2 regions of the Streptomyces sp. NPDC001231 genome follow, and region 2 is predicted to be linked to the other one. Evidence: riboswitches for the same ligand, from Rfam matches in the RefSeq annotation. Region 2 holds a riboswitch; the other holds the start of a gene.
The links. Region 2 has a riboswitch for cyclic di-AMP ahead of ACFY3J_RS16930 (M23 family metallopeptidase). Riboswitches for the same ligand answer to the same signal wherever they lie in the genome.
Positions count from the first base shown of each region.

Region 1: another riboswitch for cyclic di-AMP. It lies ahead of ACFY3J_RS21470 (NlpC/P60 family protein); the one in region 2 lies ahead of ACFY3J_RS16930 (M23 family metallopeptidase).

Region 1 covers NZ_JBIAXS010000017.1:60,828-64,026, reverse strand. Annotated here, with positions in the region: gene ACFY3J_RS21480 (sensor histidine kinase) at 1-379, opposite strand, end outside; gene ACFY3J_RS21475 (response regulator transcription factor) at 382-1,128, opposite strand; cyclic di-AMP (ydaO/yuaA leader) riboswitch at 1,355-1,529, shown strand; gene ACFY3J_RS21470 (NlpC/P60 family protein) at 1,538-3,199, shown strand, end outside.
Region 2 covers NZ_JBIAXS010000012.1:114,153-117,351, reverse strand. Annotated here, with positions in the region: gene ACFY3J_RS16940 (M16 family metallopeptidase) at 1-76, shown strand, start outside; gene ACFY3J_RS16935 (M16 family metallopeptidase) at 73-1,461, shown strand; cyclic di-AMP (ydaO/yuaA leader) riboswitch at 1,695-1,855, shown strand; gene ACFY3J_RS16930 (M23 family metallopeptidase) at 1,868-2,623, shown strand; gene ACFY3J_RS16925 (HPr family phosphocarrier protein) at 2,807-3,088, opposite strand.

The DNA.
Region 1 (3,199 bases), on a different contig from region 2:
TCAGCGACTCAAGTTCGGCGGTCGCCGGACGGTGGGGCGCGGCGAAGTCGCCGTGGTCGCCGAGCGAGCGGGCCGCGCGGGCGAGCTCGCGGCTGCGGGCCACGACCCAGCGGCCCAGGAGCAGCGCGGTGGCCAGGGACACCACCGCCGCCATCGCCACGACGGTGGTGACGACGGACAGGTCGTGTGCGGACAGGAACATCGCCTGGGCCACGGCCAGGGTGCCCGTCAGCATCGCGCCCACCGCCACGGCGGCGACCACGGCGAGCGAGGCCGTCAGCGAACGCCGCCGGATCAGCCGCAGCGCACCCGCGCCGACCAGACCCGCCACTGCGGCGCCGAGGAAGGCGTAGAAGGCGATGAACAGGTTGTCCCGCACTGTCAACTCCCGTCGTGCCCGGTGGGGTCGAACCGGTAGCCCACGCCCCACACGGTCTGGATGAGGCGGGGACGGGCCGGGTCGGCCTCGACCTTGCCGCGCAGCCGCCGGACGTGGACGGTGACCGTGGAGAGGTCACCGAAGTCCCATCCCCACACCTCGCGCATCAGGTCCTCGCGGCTGAACACCCGGCCGGGGTGGCGCAGGAAGAAGGAGAGCAGGTCGAACTCGCGGAGGGTGAGCGCGAGTTCGGCGCCGTCCCTGGTGGCGCGGCGGCCGGCCGGGTCCACGGCGAGTCCGGCCGCGGCGAGCGGCCGCGGCGCGGTGGCGGGCCGGGTGCGGCGCAGCACCGACTCCACCCGCAGGACGAGCTCGCGGGGGCTGAACGGCTTGGTGACGTAGTCGTCGGCGCCGACCTCCAGACCCAGGATGCGGTCGTCCTCGTCGCCGCGGGCGGTGAGCATGATGACCGGCACCGGGCCGCGCCCGCGCATCCGGCGGCACACCTCCAGTCCGTCCATGCCCGGCAGCATCAGGTCGAGCACGACCAGGTCCGGCCAGTGCGCGGCGGCCCGGGCGAGCGCGGTCGGCCCGTCCGCGGCACGGTCGACGACATGGCCCGCGCGGTCCAGGTAGCCGGAGACGATCTCGGCGACCGTGGCATCGTCCTCGACGACCAGTACCCGCGCCGCCCCGGTCGGCCGCCGCTCGCCGGACCCGGCACCCGTGGACTCGTAAGACTCCTGCATGCCTCCAGCGTGGCACCACCCCCACGCTCACGCCGCCCCCGAGCGCTCCCCGCCCTCGGACGTCCGCATTCCGTAAGGAAGCCGGGCCGGACGAGCGTGAGGCACCTCACGGGAAGGTCACGAATACGTATCGGACATTCCACGCTTCATTCTTCACACCAGGCACACATGTTCGCTAAGTTGACGACCAGGCCGCACGATTGCCTCCGGCGAGTCGCGTCGGATCGTGCGACCTCCGCCGAGTCCGGTACGCCCCCACAGCAGCCGGAGCCGGGGAACCGACCAACCTCGGGGTGAAGCGGCTCAACTGTCCCTCCGGACAAGGGCCGTAGGGCACGCCTTCCACAGAACGTCCGCCCGATGCCGAGAGCAGAACCGGTAGGCGGCCCATGGGAGGAGTGCGTCTTCCTTGACGCGGGAACGACCGAGCGACGACAGGCCCAGCCGCGCCGAGGTCCAGCAGCGGATCAGCAGCCTCTACGACCAGGCGGAGAACGCCACGGGGAATTTCAACGCCACGCGCGCGATGAGCAAGAGCGCACGTACGCGGCGCGGTTCGGCTGCCTTGGGCGGTTCCGGGGGATCCGATCCGGCGATCGATCGGGTGGCCAGGAAGTGGTTCGACGTGGGGCGTGCCCAGTTGGGTCCGACCATGCCCGCGGTCCTGCCGCCGGACCGTATGCCCAACTCGGCCAACTCCCCTTCCGTCGCGCCGAGTAGGCGTCCGGCGGAGGTCCGCGAGGGACTGGGCCTCGAGGCGGGCAGGGCGCCTCGGCCGGAGCTGACCGCGGGCCCGGCGGGCCCGGTGCCCGAACTGCCGGCGGCGGTACGGGACACCACTCCCCCACCGGAATTGCCCGCCGCACCCACCGCCACCGTGGCCGCCTCCCCCGTGGCGGAACTGACCGCCCGCTCCATGGTGCCGCCTGCCACCGGAACGGCGGGACCGGTGCCCACAGGCACCATGGAAGTACTCCCCAACAGGACCATGCAGCCGCCGCCCACCGGCACCATGGGAGTACTCCCCGTCGGCATCATGCAACCGCCACCCACCGGCGCAATCGACTCGCTGCCGAACGGGACCACAGGGATACTCCCGACGGGAACCATGGAAGCGCCGACCACCGGCACCATGGGAGTACTCCCCGCCGGCATCATGCAACCGCCACCCCCCGGCAACATGCAGGCGCCGACCACCGGCACCATGGAAGCCCTCCCCAACAGCACCATGCAGCCGCCGCCCACGGGGACCATGGGGACCCTCCCCGCCGACATCATGCAGCCGCCGCCCACCGGCACCATGGGAGTACTCCCCGTCGGCATCATGCAACCGCCACCCACCGGCACCATGCAGCCGCCGCCCACCGGCACCATGGAGGCGCTCTCCGCCGGGACCCTTGAGGCGTCGGCCACCGGGGCCATGGAGGTGCTCAGCACCGGAAGTCCGGGCACCGCGACCCCGCCCGCGGGCCCCGTCGCGGGGTTTGCGGGCGTGGCCGAGGCGGGTCGTGAGGTGGTCGGCGGGGCGGGTGTCTCGGTCGCGCGCCACCGGCAGGGCGCGGTGCGGCGGCCCGCCAAGGAGCGGATGCGGAACAAGCTCGCCCTGGCCGGCGAAATGCTGTCCAGGCACGCCGCGCAGCAGAGCGCGCCGCCGCCCGCCGCCGTCGGGGCGCGCCCGGCCGAGGAGCCCCGGCCCGCGCCTCAGCCGGAGGCGGCGCAGTGGCAGCAGCACGCCACCGGACTGTTCGACACGACCCCGCCGCTGGACGGCAACTCGCTCTTCGACGCCAGCCAGGCCGGCGGCCCGGGAGCGGCGGGCGAGCCGGGGGCCGCCACCGGCCCCGACCCCGCCACCGGCCCAGGCGTCGGCGTCGGCGTCGGCGACAGCCCGTTCTCGGCCTACGAGCGGAAGGCCGCCAAGGCGCTGGCCTTCGCCCGCGCCCAGATCGGCAAGCCGTGCGTGTGGGGGGCCACCGGCCCGGGCTCCTACGACTGCTCGAGTCTCACCCAGGCCGCCTGGCGGGCCGCCGGGGTGGCGCTGCCCCGTACCACCCACGAACAAGTCGGCTCC
Region 2 (3,199 bases):
CGCCGCCGACGTGCAGGACGACGACCGGGGCGCGGACGCCGCGGCCACCGACGAGACCGAGGAGGCGGCGAAGTGACCGAGCTCGCCACGATGGAGTTCCACCCCCAGCCCCGGGCCGGCGCGGCCAAGCCGTGGGCGTTCCCCGCGCCCGAGCGCGGGACGCTGGACAACGGCCTGACGGTGCTGCGCTGTCACCGCCCCGGCCAGCAGGTCGTCGCCGTGGAGGTGCTGCTGGACGCGCCCCTGGAGGCGGAGCCGGCCGGCCTGGACGGCGTCGCCACGATCATGGCGCGGGCCTTCTCCGAGGGCACCGACAAGCACTCCGCCGAGGAGTTCGCCGCCGAGCTGGAGCGCGCGGGCGCCACCCTCGACTCGCACGCCGACCATCCCGGCGTACGGCTGAGCCTGGAGGTCCCGGCCTCCCGTCTGGCCAAGGGGCTCGGCCTGCTGTCCGACGCCCTCAGGGCGCCCGCGTTCGCCGACTCCGAGGTCGAGCGGCTGGTGCGCAACCGGCTCGACGAGATCCCGCACGAGCTGGCCAACCCGGCCCGCCGCGCCGCCAAGGAGCTGTCCAAGGAGCTCTTCCCGGCCGGCTCGCGCATGTCGCGTCCGCGCCAGGGCACCGAGGAGACGGTCGGCACCATCGACTCCGCGGCCGTCCGCTCCTTCTACGCCCGGCACGTGCGCCCGGCCACGGCCACCGCCGTGGTCGTCGGCGACCTCACCGGCGTCGACCTCGACGAGCTGCTGGGCCGGACCCTGGGCGCCTGGACCGGCTCGCCCGCCAAGCCGCGGCCAGTGCCGCCGGTGACCGCGGACGACACCGGCCGCGTGGTCATCGTGGACCGGCCCGGCGCCGTGCAGACGCAACTGCTCATCGGCCGGATCGGCCCCGACCGGCACGACCGCGTGTGGGCCGCCCAGGTGCTCGGCACCTACTGCCTCGGCGGCACGCTCACCTCCCGCCTGGACCGCGTCCTGCGCGAGGAGAAGGGCTACACCTACGGGGTGCGGGCGTTCGGCCAGGTGCTGCGCTCGGCCCCCGACGGGTCGGGCGCCGCGATGCTCGCCATCAGCGGCTCGGTCGACACCCCGAACACCGGCCCGGCCCTGGACGACCTGTTCACGGTGCTGCGCAAGCTCGCCGCCGAGGGCCTCACCGACGCCGAGCGGGACGTCGCCGTGCAGAACCTCGTCGGCGTGGCACCGCTGAAGTACGAGACGGCCGCCGCCGTGGCCGGCACGCTCGCCGACCAGGTCGAGCAGCACCTGCCCGACGACTACCAGGCGACGCTCTATCAGCAGCTCGCCGCGACCGGCACGGTGGAGGCGACCGCGGCGGTCGTCAACGCGTTCCCGGTGGACCGGCTGGTGACGGTCCTCGTCGGTGACGCGGCGCAGATCAAGGAGCCGGTCGAGGCCCTGGGTGCCGGCCGGGTCATCGTCGTCGCGGCCGAGTAGAGGCACCACCTCGTTGCCGCCGCCGTCGCACGCGCGACGAACGGCACACGCGCGCGTGGGGCCCTGGTGACCGAAGCGTCACCAGGGCCCCACGATGTCCGAATTGAGGGGGAGGTTGCCTGTCTGCCCTGTGGTATGCGCTACAAAACATCTGATCCGTTTGGGAATTGAAAGCGGCCCCGTTTAGCGTCGGTCCGGCTGTTCGTCGGGCAGTGCGCCGCGTCCGCGGCACCGGACAGCCATCGCCGAGTCCCCGTACGGCGTGAGCCAGGGGAGCCGGGGACCCACCGTCCCTGGGGTGAATCGGACACCCGCGCACGCCGCGAGGGGGCCGTAGGAGACCTTCCTGCTCCGAACCCGTCAGCTAACCCGGTAGGCGACAGGGAAGGAAAGGACCCACGTCCCCATGGCGTTCACCCGCGCTGCCGGGAAGCACCGCCGGCCGAGCCGGATGCACCGCACCACCGCCCGCGCGGCGGGCGTCGCGGCCCTGGCCACCACCGGCGTCATCGGCACCCTCGCCGCCCCGGCCCTCGCCGCGGAGGACCCCGCTCCCGAGGACACCGGCCTCACCCCGGTCGTCACGATCGGTGACAGCGTCGCCGAGAAGATCGACGCCCAGGCCGTCGCCCAGCACAGGGCCGCCGCGCGCAAGCAGGCCGAGGAGGCCGCGCGCAAGAAGGCCGCGGAGCGGGCCGCGAAGGAGCGCGAGGCCAAGGCGCGCGCCGCCCGCGAGGCAGAGCGCAAGCGTCTCAACGCCTTCGTGACGCCGATCCTCGACTCCTACGTATCGACCGGCTACCGCACCGGTGGCTCCCTGTGGTCCTCCGGCACCCACACCGGCATCGACTTCCACGCCGCGAGCGGCACCACCGTCCACGCGGTCGGCATCGGCACCGTCGTCGAGACCGGCTGGGGCGGGGCGTACGGCAACCAGGTCGTGATCAGGATGGCCGACGGCATGTACACCCAGTACGGGCACCTGTCGTCCATCGGGGTCTCGGTGGGCCAGCAGGTCATCCCGGGCCAGCGGATCGGCCTGTCCGGCGCGACCGGCAACGTCACCGGACCGCACCTGCACTTCGAGGCCCGTACGTCCCCGGACTACGGCTCCGACGTCGACCCCGTGGCCTACCTCCGCAAGCACGGCGTCGACGTCTGACCCGCCGCGCCGGCGCACCGCCCGGCGTGCCACGCGACACTTCCGAAGCCCCGGCTCCCGAGCCGGGGCTTGCGGTGTACCCCGCCGTGTTCCGTTCCGGTGTTCCGGGAGTCCGCCGGGCACACCGAAGCCGTGCCGCCCGGTCCGGGCGGCACGGCTTCGGCGCTGGACCGGTCCTGCCGGTCAGACGGTCTCGGGAAGCTCCCCGAGCCCCTCGGCGACCAGCTTGGCCAGCCGGTCCAGCGCGGCGTCCGCGCCGTCGGCGTCGGAGGCCAGGACGACCTCTTCGCCGCCCTCGGCGCCGAGGCCGAGCACGGCCAGCATGGAGGCCGCGTTGACGGGCGTCCCGTCGGCCTTGGCGATCGTCACGGGGATGCCTGAGGCCGTGGCGGCCCGGACGAAGATGGAGGCGGGGCGGGCGTGGAGGCCCTCGGCCCAGCCGACGTTGACGCGGCGCTCAGCCATGTGTTGCTGCCCTTCAGGTGATCAGGGTTGTCTAGACCAGTTTTCCACACGTGGAGCGAGCCCGGAGCGGGGGTGTGCGCCGCTCCGGGTGGCGTCGGACCGCGGCCTCGG